Regions from separate parts of the Psychrobium sp. 1_MG-2023 genome, predicted to be linked through region 1. Evidence: predicted binding sites of a transcription regulator. Region 1 holds the regulator's gene; each other region holds the start of a gene.
What was found. The regulator FNR, encoded in region 1, switches genes on or off when oxygen is low (the NO sensors DNR and NnrR bind a similar motif). The targets are predictions, from matches to a motif close to TTGATCTAGATCAA.
Positions count from the first base shown of each region.

Region 1 (3,285 bases):
TTTGCTTTGATTGGATTATTACCTCCTTGGTTAGCTGCCTTAGGTATGTCACTTAGTTCACTCATCGTAGTAGTTAACTCGTTACGTTTATTAAAGGTTAAATCATGAATATTATTCTACTTTTAATCCCTGTTGCTTTGATCATCGTCGTTATTGCGATTTATTTCTTTTTCTGGGCAGTCAAGAGTGACCAGTTTGAAGATTTAGACCGTCAAGGTTCAAATATCCTATTTGATGAAGACGACACATCGTCTAATAAAACAGACAACCCTAAACGCTAATGTAACTGCTATGTTTGATGCTACTGAATATGACTTTTATGCCGCTGTTATTGTCGGGCTGTTTAGCGCGGGTCATTGCTTTGGCATGTGTGGCGGCATCGTAGGTGCCTTTTCTAATAATCTGCCTTTACATCACCAGCATGCACTTAAGTATAAGTTACTCTACATATTAAGTTATAACTGTGGCCGAATCGTAAGCTATTGTATAGCCGGTGCTTTAATCGGCTATTCCTTTGGCTTTTTCGCGCTTAAATCAGCGATTTTTTTGCAAATCATCAAACTTTTCTCAGGTCTGATGTTGGTCGTCATAGGTCTTTATATCGGGCGTTGGCTTAATTTGGTTCAAAAAACAGAAGTTATTGGTAAACTTATCTGGCCACTGATTATGCCATTGGGCAAGCGATTCATCCCTTTTTCAACACCACTTTCTGCATTTCCTTTTGGTGTTATTTGGGGATGGTTACCATGCGGGCTTGTGTATACCACTCTTACTTGGGCAGCTGCTTCAGCGAACGCCACGTCTGGCGCTCAGATCATGCTGGGTTTTGGACTTGGCACGTTGCCAGCCTTGTTTGCTCTAGGTCTATTCTCAACCTACCTTAATCAATTACTTAGCCATGTTTGGTTTCGAACTGTTGGTGCTTTGTTAATAATCTGTTATGGGCTTAATATCACAATTACAAGTCTAAATATGTTAATAAATTGATCTCGCTCAATCGATTAATAAATGGTACTATCCTGTCAACTCAATTGTAAATCGGAAATCTAGTAAATTATGAGTTCTCAATCTTGTTCTGGAAGCAATAGCATTCACTGTCAAAACTGCAGTATGGCTGATTTATGTATTCCATTTACATTAAATGATACAGAAATGGGACAGCTTGATAACATCATCGAGCGAAAAAAACCGATTCAAAAAGGTGAACTGATCTGTAGTGCAGGTGAACCATTAAGTTCTCTTTATGCTATTCGTTCTGGAAGTTTTAAAAGCTATATAATAACACCTGATGGCCATGAGCAAGTCACGTCGTTTAATCTAGCGGGTGATATTGTTGGGTTTGATAGCATCGGCCGTGAAATACACCAAAGCTTTGCCGTCGCTTTAGAAACTTCAATGGTTTGTGAAATCCCATTTGATACAGTAGATCAACTCTCAGGTCGTATGCCCCGTCTACGTCAACAGATGCTACGCCTAATGAGTGATGAAATTCTTAACGATCAAACCATGTTGATGCTACTTAGCAAGCGGAGTGCTGAAGAGCGCTTAGCAACATTCATCGATAGTCTTGGTGACCGTCATGGTGAACGAGGTCTTTCTTCTAAAGAGTTTCGCTTAACGATGACACGTGGAGACATCGGTAACTACCTTGGTTTAACTGTTGAAACTATCTCTCGCTTATTAGGGCGCTTTCAAAAGAATAACCTGATTGAAGTCCAAGGTAAGTACATAACGATTGTTGACAAACAAGCTCTCGCTCAACTGAGTGGTGTGACAACCTCTTCATAAATATCTCTTCGCCAAAAGCCAGCCTCGCTGGCTTTTTTTGTCTATTTAACAAAAATTTGACCTAAACCATATTGTCTTAGTAACGATTCAAGCTATTATCAATAGTATATTAAAATAAACTATTGGTAGTCTTATGATGGAATACAAGAATATATTGGTGATGGTTGATCCAAGCAAACAAGAACAACCAAGCCTTGCACGAGCCGCATTCTTAGCCAGAAGTTATGGTGCGAAGATATCATTATTCCTATGTATCTATGATCTTTCGTATGAGATGACCTCTATGTTGTCACAAGATGAACGTGAAGCAATGCGTAGCGGTGTTGTAGAACAGCAAAGACAATGGCTTCTGGAATTAGCTGCACAGTATGATGATTTGACGATCGAAACAACGGTTTCTTGGTTTAATCGCCCTTTCGAAGCCGCTATTAAGCACGTTCAACAGCATCAAATTGACTTACTCGTCAAATCAACGCATAAGCATGACAAATTAAAGTCTGTGATTTTCACACCTACAGATTGGCACTTGTTACGCAAATCACCATGCGACGTCTTGTTAGTTAAAGAGCATGACTGGCCCGAAGACGGCCAAATTGTCACAGCAATTAATGCCGTATCAGAAGATGAAGATCATATTTATCTCAACCAAAAAGTCATGCAGCATGCAACTGATCTTGGGAAAGTCATCAATGGCAACGTCAAAGTTGTCAATAGCTTTCCAGGAACCCCAGTCAACATAGCAATTGAAATCCCTGAATTTAACACCCAAGAATATAATAGCTCGGTCTATAAGCATCACTTACAAGCAACAGAACAATTGGCGCAACAGTATGACCTTGCAACAAGCTGTTGTATCATCAAAGAAGGTTTAGCAGAGGATGTGATTCCCGAAGTAGCTAAAGAACTTGATGCTGAATTAGTGATTATCGGCACAATAGGCCGAACGGGATTATCAGCCGCGTTTATAGGCAATACTGCAGAGCATATCATTGATCAGATCGACTGTGACTTACTGGCTATCAAACCCGATGGTTTTGTTTCGCCAGTACAAAGTGATTAATATCGTAACAATCCGTTTATTTAAGCGGTAATTTTGCATTACTGAACTAGGTCGCATTATAATAGCGGCCTTTTTAACGCCGTGGTACCTAGATAAATGCAATCAAGCCCTGAACAACAATCAACTCAAGATAAAGCTAAACTAAAGAAGTTAGATAAACGTCTTTCTCGTCATGTTGGTAAAGCCATCAGTGATTTTAATATGATTGAAGACGGCGATAAAGTCATGGTCTGTTTATCTGGTGGTAAAGACAGTTACGCGCTATTAGATATTTTGTGCTCATTAAAAAAGCGAGCACCAATCCATTTTGATATCGTTGCTGTTAACCTTGATCAAAAACAACCAGGTTTTCCTGAACATGTATTACCAACCTATCTGGATAGTATCGGTGTCGACTATAAAATAGTCGAGGAAGATACTTATTCAATTGTCATGGA
Region 1 covers NZ_JAUYVJ010000017.1:33,874-37,158, reverse strand. Annotated here, with positions in the region: gene Q8W26_RS10335 (heavy metal translocating P-type ATPase) at 1-108, shown strand, start outside; gene ccoS (cbb3-type cytochrome oxidase assembly protein CcoS) at 105-281, shown strand; gene Q8W26_RS10325 (sulfite exporter TauE/SafE family protein) at 292-987, shown strand; gene fnr (fumarate/nitrate reduction transcriptional regulator Fnr) at 1,057-1,788, shown strand; gene uspE (universal stress protein UspE) at 1,922-2,848, shown strand; gene ttcA (tRNA 2-thiocytidine(32) synthetase TtcA) at 2,945-3,285, shown strand, end outside.

Region 2 (3,285 bases), on a different contig from region 1:
CTAAAATATCAGATGGCACGTGCCCATGCTTATTTAAAAGATAGAGACAGAGCTGTGGAGCTTTATAAAGAGGCGATAAAAACATTTAGTGACCATAAAATGACATTTGATGAGATGCGGGTACAAGATCTGCTTGGTTTAGTGTATCTGGAACAAAAGAAGTACCAGCAAGCAATCATTGCCTTTGAACGGGTATTAGCAATCTCAAAAACTTTTAATTCTAAAGCGCAAACATACTTGGCCTATTTTAACTTGTCAATTACATACAAAGAGTTAAAACAATTAGATAAGGCTTTCTCGCATTTTGAACTAGCACGGCCGCTACTTATTGAAGTTGATGATGTATTTACAAAAGGGACTCACCATTTAACAGAGGCTCAATTGTATATACATTTTGACAAGCCAATACTAGCGAAAGAGGCATTAGCCAATTCTCTAAAGTATTACAAAACCTTTAAAGTCGATGATATTTTGAGCTCTATGGTGGCTTATTACGATACCAACGCCGACTTGTTTGTGCTTACCAATAATTATGAACAGGCTTACCAAAATCAGAGCAAGGCTAGAAAATTAGCTGCAAGGTATAATAATGAAAATCGAGAAGAGGCTCGTTCAAAATATAAGGTCATGTTTGATACTGAGCAAGCTGAATTGAAAGCGAAATTCTTAAAGCAACAAGAACATTTAAACCAAGTTGAACTTGATAATATTAAGACAAAGAACCAACTACAGTTTTTATTAATTATTTCAGCATTGATTGCAATCGTGCTCTTGGGGTACTTCTTTTACCGTCAAGTGTTAACCAGCAAAACACTTAACAGATTAGCCAACTCAGACCCTTTAACTAGGTTAGCAAATCGTCGTTATATCTTTAATTACGCTAATATCGCTTTTAAACAGTCAATCATTGAACAAACATCGCTAGCTATTATTGTGTTTGACATTGATTACTTTAAAAAAGTGAATGACAGCTTTGGCCATACAGCAGGGGATGATGTGCTTGTCGAACTCGCTAAATTGGCATCAGAAATAGTTAGGAGCCAAGATAGTATCGCTCGGATCGGTGGAGAGGAGTTTCTGATTGTATTACCGCAAACGGAACGGCAACAAGCCATCGAAGTTGCAGAACGTATCAGAGAAGAAATTGAAAGGAAAACCATAAACTTTGATGATAGAAAGATTCAAGTCACTTCAAGCTTTGGTGTCGCGCAACGAACAACAACTGATACGGAGTTCTTAACGTTATTTAACCGAGCCGATATAGCCTTGTATCGCGCAAAAGATCACGGACGAAATCAAGTCATGGCTGACGATGTCTAATGCTGGCAATATTTAGAACGGATTTTGATATAGAACAAAGTTGGAGTGATTCACTACTTACTCCCTGCTAACTCAACTAAGAATCGACTACACTTTAGTTATATTATTAATTGATGGTCCTCGAAGGCGGTGTAATCAGGGGCAAAATTGAGAGGTGCAAGATGAGTTCCGGAAAATATATAGTTGGCGTTGATGGCAGTCAATGGAGTGAGCGAGCAGTTGAAAAGGCGGTACGTCTTGCTGGTGACACAGGCGCTCAAGTAAAAATATTGTATGTCCTTGACTGGTCCTCATTACAGCCGATCGTTGCTGAAGGCGTTGTTCCTCCACCTATTGATGCCAAAACAGAAGAGAAACGTATTTTTGAGGATGTTTTGCAGCCTTTGGTAGATAAGTACCAAGCTGGTAAAGTATCGGTTAGTACTGATCTGATTTGGGGGGAGCCTGTGGATGTACTTCATGAACAAATAAAACAAGAGCATGCCACAATGCTTTTTGTGGGGCGTCGAGGCCGCTCTCGCTTTGTCGATATTCTACTTGGCAGTGTTGCGAATAAATTGGCACACCGTGTCGGTGTGCCCATCGTGTTGGTTCCTTAGATGCTAAGCCTTATAGCTTAGTTGCAAAGAGACAGAGTCTGCGAACCTAAGTGCATGAGGTTTATCTATTTCGACCTCAGCATAGGTTACCCAATCGTGTTCACTGGCAATCGCGAGTACGTCATGAGTCATCTTTTCAAGTAAGCCAAAACGGTTGTTTTCAACAAGAGCAATTATTTTCTTTGTAATAGTGCGGTAATTGAGAGCATCGTCCATATTGTCACTTTGTTGCGCTTTGTCAGCAGGATAATGGATGACAACATTGATAATGACATCTTGGCGGTTGGCTATTTCATCATCGTTAATGCCAATGAATGTGCGTAAACGTAAATTTTTTATTCGAATAATAGCTAATTCACTACTCATGGGGCTTCCTTTTGTGTGTTATTGATTCTATTAACGCTGTTTGTTGTTGTTATTGCAACCATAACTGGTTAAATTACAGATAATTTCTTACTAGTGTGGTTTTATTGTGAAAAGTGCCCCCATGAGTTCTACCTTCAAAACGATGGTATTGTTAGCTGCAATTGTAATTGTACTGGCAGGAATAAAGGCAGCCAGTGTTGTATTAGTGCCTTTTTGTTTATCCGTATTTATTGCAATTATTTGTAATCCAATTTTATCTGCGTTGGTTAAACGCAATGTACCTAAAGGCGTTGCTATAACATCAATCATTGTAATTGTTGTCCTAGCAGGTATGTGGTTAACTAATCTAGTCGGTAAGGCTGTTAATGATTTCAGCAGCCAATTACCACTTTATCAGCAACAGCTGGGAGCACAATTTAGTGGTATTGCGCAGCAGTTAGCACAATACAACTTGCCGATCTCTGTTAATCAAGTGATTGAATATTTTGATCCAGGTGCAGCCATGGGGGTTGCAACTACGATTGTCGGCGGTTTTGGTGGGGTTATGGCTAACTTCTTCTTAATTTTGTTAACCGTTATTTTTATTCTAGCTGAAGCGGACACTTTTTCTCGTAAATTACACTTTGCGCTTGATGATCCTGACATGCGAATGGCACAAATTGATCAATTTCTAAGTTCAGTAAACCAGTATATCGCCATCAAAACAATGGTTAGTATTGCTACGGGCGTAGTGATAAGTTTAGCCCTCTGGCTTATTGGTCTGGATTATTGGGTGCTATGGGGTGTGTTAGCATTTTTGCTTAACTATATTCCTAATATCGGTTCGATCATTGCTGCGCTTCCTGCTGTTTTACTCGCTTTAGTTCAGCTTGGGCCTGCGTGGGCGGGCGGTGTTGTTGGCTTGTATGTCACAGTTAATCTAATCATGGGTAATGCGGTCGAACCCAGGTTCTTAGGCAAAGGGTTAGGTTTGTCTACTCTGGTTATTTTCTTATCACTG
Region 2 covers NZ_JAUYVJ010000022.1:36,803-40,087, reverse strand. Annotated here, with positions in the region: gene Q8W26_RS12135 (tetratricopeptide repeat-containing diguanylate cyclase) at 1-1,320, shown strand, start outside; gene Q8W26_RS12130 (universal stress protein) at 1,482-1,919, shown strand; gene folX (dihydroneopterin triphosphate 2'-epimerase) at 1,923-2,285, opposite strand; gene Q8W26_RS12120 (AI-2E family transporter) at 2,407-3,285, shown strand, end outside.
Region 2: Q8W26_RS12130 (universal stress protein) is a predicted target of FNR. The motif match lies at 1,345-1,358, and genes of this name have one in related genera.

Region 3 (3,285 bases), on a different contig from region 1:
AGCTGAAAAACGATAATGAAAAAAATGTTACGACTAAAGCATCAACCATCGATGTATCCAATTATGATTATGTACTAGGCATTGGTGACGTATTATCAATCGGTGTGTGGGATCACCCAGAACTAACCATTCCGGCGGCAGTTCAAAGAACAGCCGCATTTGATGGTTTCAGGGTTCAAGCTGACGGTACGATTACGTATGCTTACGCTGCTAAAATTCCGGCGGCCGGAAAAACCATCAGCCAGTTACACGACACGCTAGTTAAAAAACTAAGCAAGATTATCGAAAAACCACAAGTTGATATTAAAGTGGTTGGCTTTAATAGCCAGCGAGCCTATGTCACCGGAGAAGTGAAAAAGCCTGGCACATATGCGATAACAGAAATTCCACTAACGCTTATCGATGCAATCAATCAAGCGGGTGGATTAAATCCAAAAGCAGATTGGCGCACGGTCACATTTACTCGTGGTAACAACACTGAAATTATTAAATTAGATGATTTTTATGCCAAGGGTGACATTTCACAAAACCGCTTACTTCAACACGGTGATATTATTCATATCAACCGAACAGACAACCAAAAAGTCTTTGTGTTAGGTGATGTTAATCAAGCCGGTAGCATTGAAATCAACCGCTACGGACTTAGCCTAGCTGAAGCATTGAGCGATGTTGGTGGCCTAAAAGAGCAAACGGCCAATGCCAACGGTGTGTTTGTATTACGTAAGCGAGAAGCGAACAATGAGGGCGATGTGATAGCTGATGTCTATCAACTACACGCTAAAAACGTCGTGGCACTAGTGCTTGCTGACCAGTTCCAGTTACAACCGCGTGATATTGTTTATGTAACAACAGCACCAATTGCACGTTGGAACCGTTTGATCAGTCAGCTTGTTCCTACGATTCAGGCACTAGATGATATTTCAACATTAAAAAGCAGAGGACATATTTTCTAATGGGTATGTTTAATTCAATCTTAGTGGTTTGCGCTGGTAATATTTGTCGTAGCCCAACCGCAGAGTATCTACTAAAAGATAAATTAACTGATAGCCACATTAATGTATCCTCAGCGGGCTTAACTGCGTTGGTTGATAAAGGTGCAGAGCCTACGGCATCAAGTATTGCACAAAGTAATAACATTGATATGAGCCCTCACAAAGGACGTCAGTTAAATTCAGCGTTAATTGCTGAAAATGATCTAATTCTAGTGATGGAAGAGCGACACTTAACTGATTTATTAGGTCAGTATCCTCAAGCACGCGGAAAGACCTTTCTATTAGGGAAATGGGTTAATGACACAGAGATCCCTGACCCATATCGTCAAAGCCACGAGCAATTTGAGTATGTCTATAAGCTGATTGATCAAGCTTGCTCTGCTTGGACAAAGTACTTATAAAAAGCTCTTGTAAAAAAGACTTAAAGTAAAAAAGCCTGTATATCAGCTAAGAGTATTGAACTCAAACAAGCAAAAATTGCAAGTTAACCTAGAATAGGCAATTTTTGTTAAATTAATTCAGTGTTTAATAGCACATCATAAAAAAGCTAGTAACTAATATGTCTGCAAATGTAAATATCTCGACTTCTGCAACACAAACCTCATCAGCGAAGCAAACTCAGCAAACTAATGAAATTGATTTAATGGCCTTGTTTGGTGCGCTACTTGACCGTAAATTTTTTATTGCTGCTGTGACAGCTGTGTTTGCCATTGTTGGTGTCGCCATTGCGATATTATCAACCCCTATTTATAAAGCAACCGCAATGATTCAAGTTGAGGAAAGTGGTGGCTCAGTGCCTGGGTTTGATGACATGGCTGGAATGTTTGAAAGCAGTTCTAAATCAGTCACAGAAATTGAACTGTTAAAATCACGCTCAGTGATTGGCGAGGCTGTTGACGCATTAAAATTAAACATCGTGGCAGAACCAAACCTATTCCCCGTGATTGGTGGTCGCACCTTTAGAAAGTTTCAGGCTGTTGAACAAGGCGATGTTGCATTGCCGAGTTTTGGTGCATCTAGTTATGCTTGGGGTGGTGAAAAAATTGAAGTATTTCGTTTTGATGTACCGAAAAATGCTATCGGAAGGGGCTTTACTTTATTAGCCCACGGTGAGAATAAGTTTAGTTTATTAAATGCTGACGGTAGCGCTATTTTAAAAGGTCGTGTTGGTGAAGAGCTTTCTAACAGCAATTATGCACTAACAGTTAAAAAGCTTATCGCACGTGCTGGTACAACTTTTACCATTAAGCGCAATGATCGTTTAAATACCATTGTTAGCTTGCAATCAGGTATTGGCGCTAGTGAAAAAGGGAAGGATTCGGGGATTGTTAACCTTAGCTTTCAGCATAAAGATGCTGCTTACGCAGAAAGTGTATTAAACAAAATTGCAGAAATTTATGTACGCCGTAATGTTGAACGAAACTCAGCTGAAGCGAAAAAGTCCCTCGATTTTTTAGAGGTGCAACTACCAGAGATTAAAAAACAACTCGAACATTCAGAAGCACTGTTTAATGATTATCAAAAAGATCAACAATCAGTCAATATCACGCTTGAAACGCAAGGGATATTAGAGCAAATTGTTGAGCTTGATACAAAATTACAAGAATTAGATTTACAACGTTTAGCGATGTCGCGTAAGTTCAAACGCAATCACCCGAACTATCAAGGGATCGTGCAACAAATTGCCGCAGTTCAACAGCAGCGTGATGATTTAGCGAACAAGATCACTGACTTACCTGAAACACAGCAAAAGTTATTACGTTTAACTCGTGATGTTGAAGTGGGTAATGAAATCTACATGATGTTATTGGGTAAGGTACAAGAGTTAGATATTGTTCGTGCTGGCACCGTTGGTAATGTAAGAATTATCGACGTTGCAGAAGTCAATACGACTAAACCCGTTAAACCAAAAAAATCGCTCATTGCCGTAATGGCAACAATGCTTGGTGGCATGTTTGCAATTGCAATTGTATTAGTACAAAAGGCATTGCATAAAGGGGTTGAAGATCCTAGTGAAATTGAAGCAATCGGCATGCCTGTTTACGCAAGTGTCCCTTTCTCAACTCACCAAGATAAATTGACTGGTTTTGTTAAAGGGCGAAAAAGAAAGGTTCATCAAGCCCATAATGTGTTGGCTGTAGATAACCCTGCTGATTTATCCATTGAGGCGTTACGTAGCTTAAGAACCAGTCTTCACTTTGCAATGATGGAAGCAAAAAATAATGTGATCGCCATTTCTGGCCCTTCTCCTGGTGTTGGTAAATCATTCATTTCAGCTAACTTAGGCGCTGTA
Region 3 covers NZ_JAUYVJ010000025.1:32,344-35,628, forward strand. Annotated here, with positions in the region: gene Q8W26_RS13155 (polysaccharide export protein) at 1-953, shown strand, start outside; gene Q8W26_RS13160 (low molecular weight protein-tyrosine-phosphatase) at 959-1,393, shown strand; gene Q8W26_RS13165 (polysaccharide biosynthesis tyrosine autokinase) at 1,552-3,285, shown strand, end outside.
Region 3: Q8W26_RS13165 (polysaccharide biosynthesis tyrosine autokinase) is a predicted target of FNR. The motif match lies at 1,449-1,462, and genes of this name have one in related genera.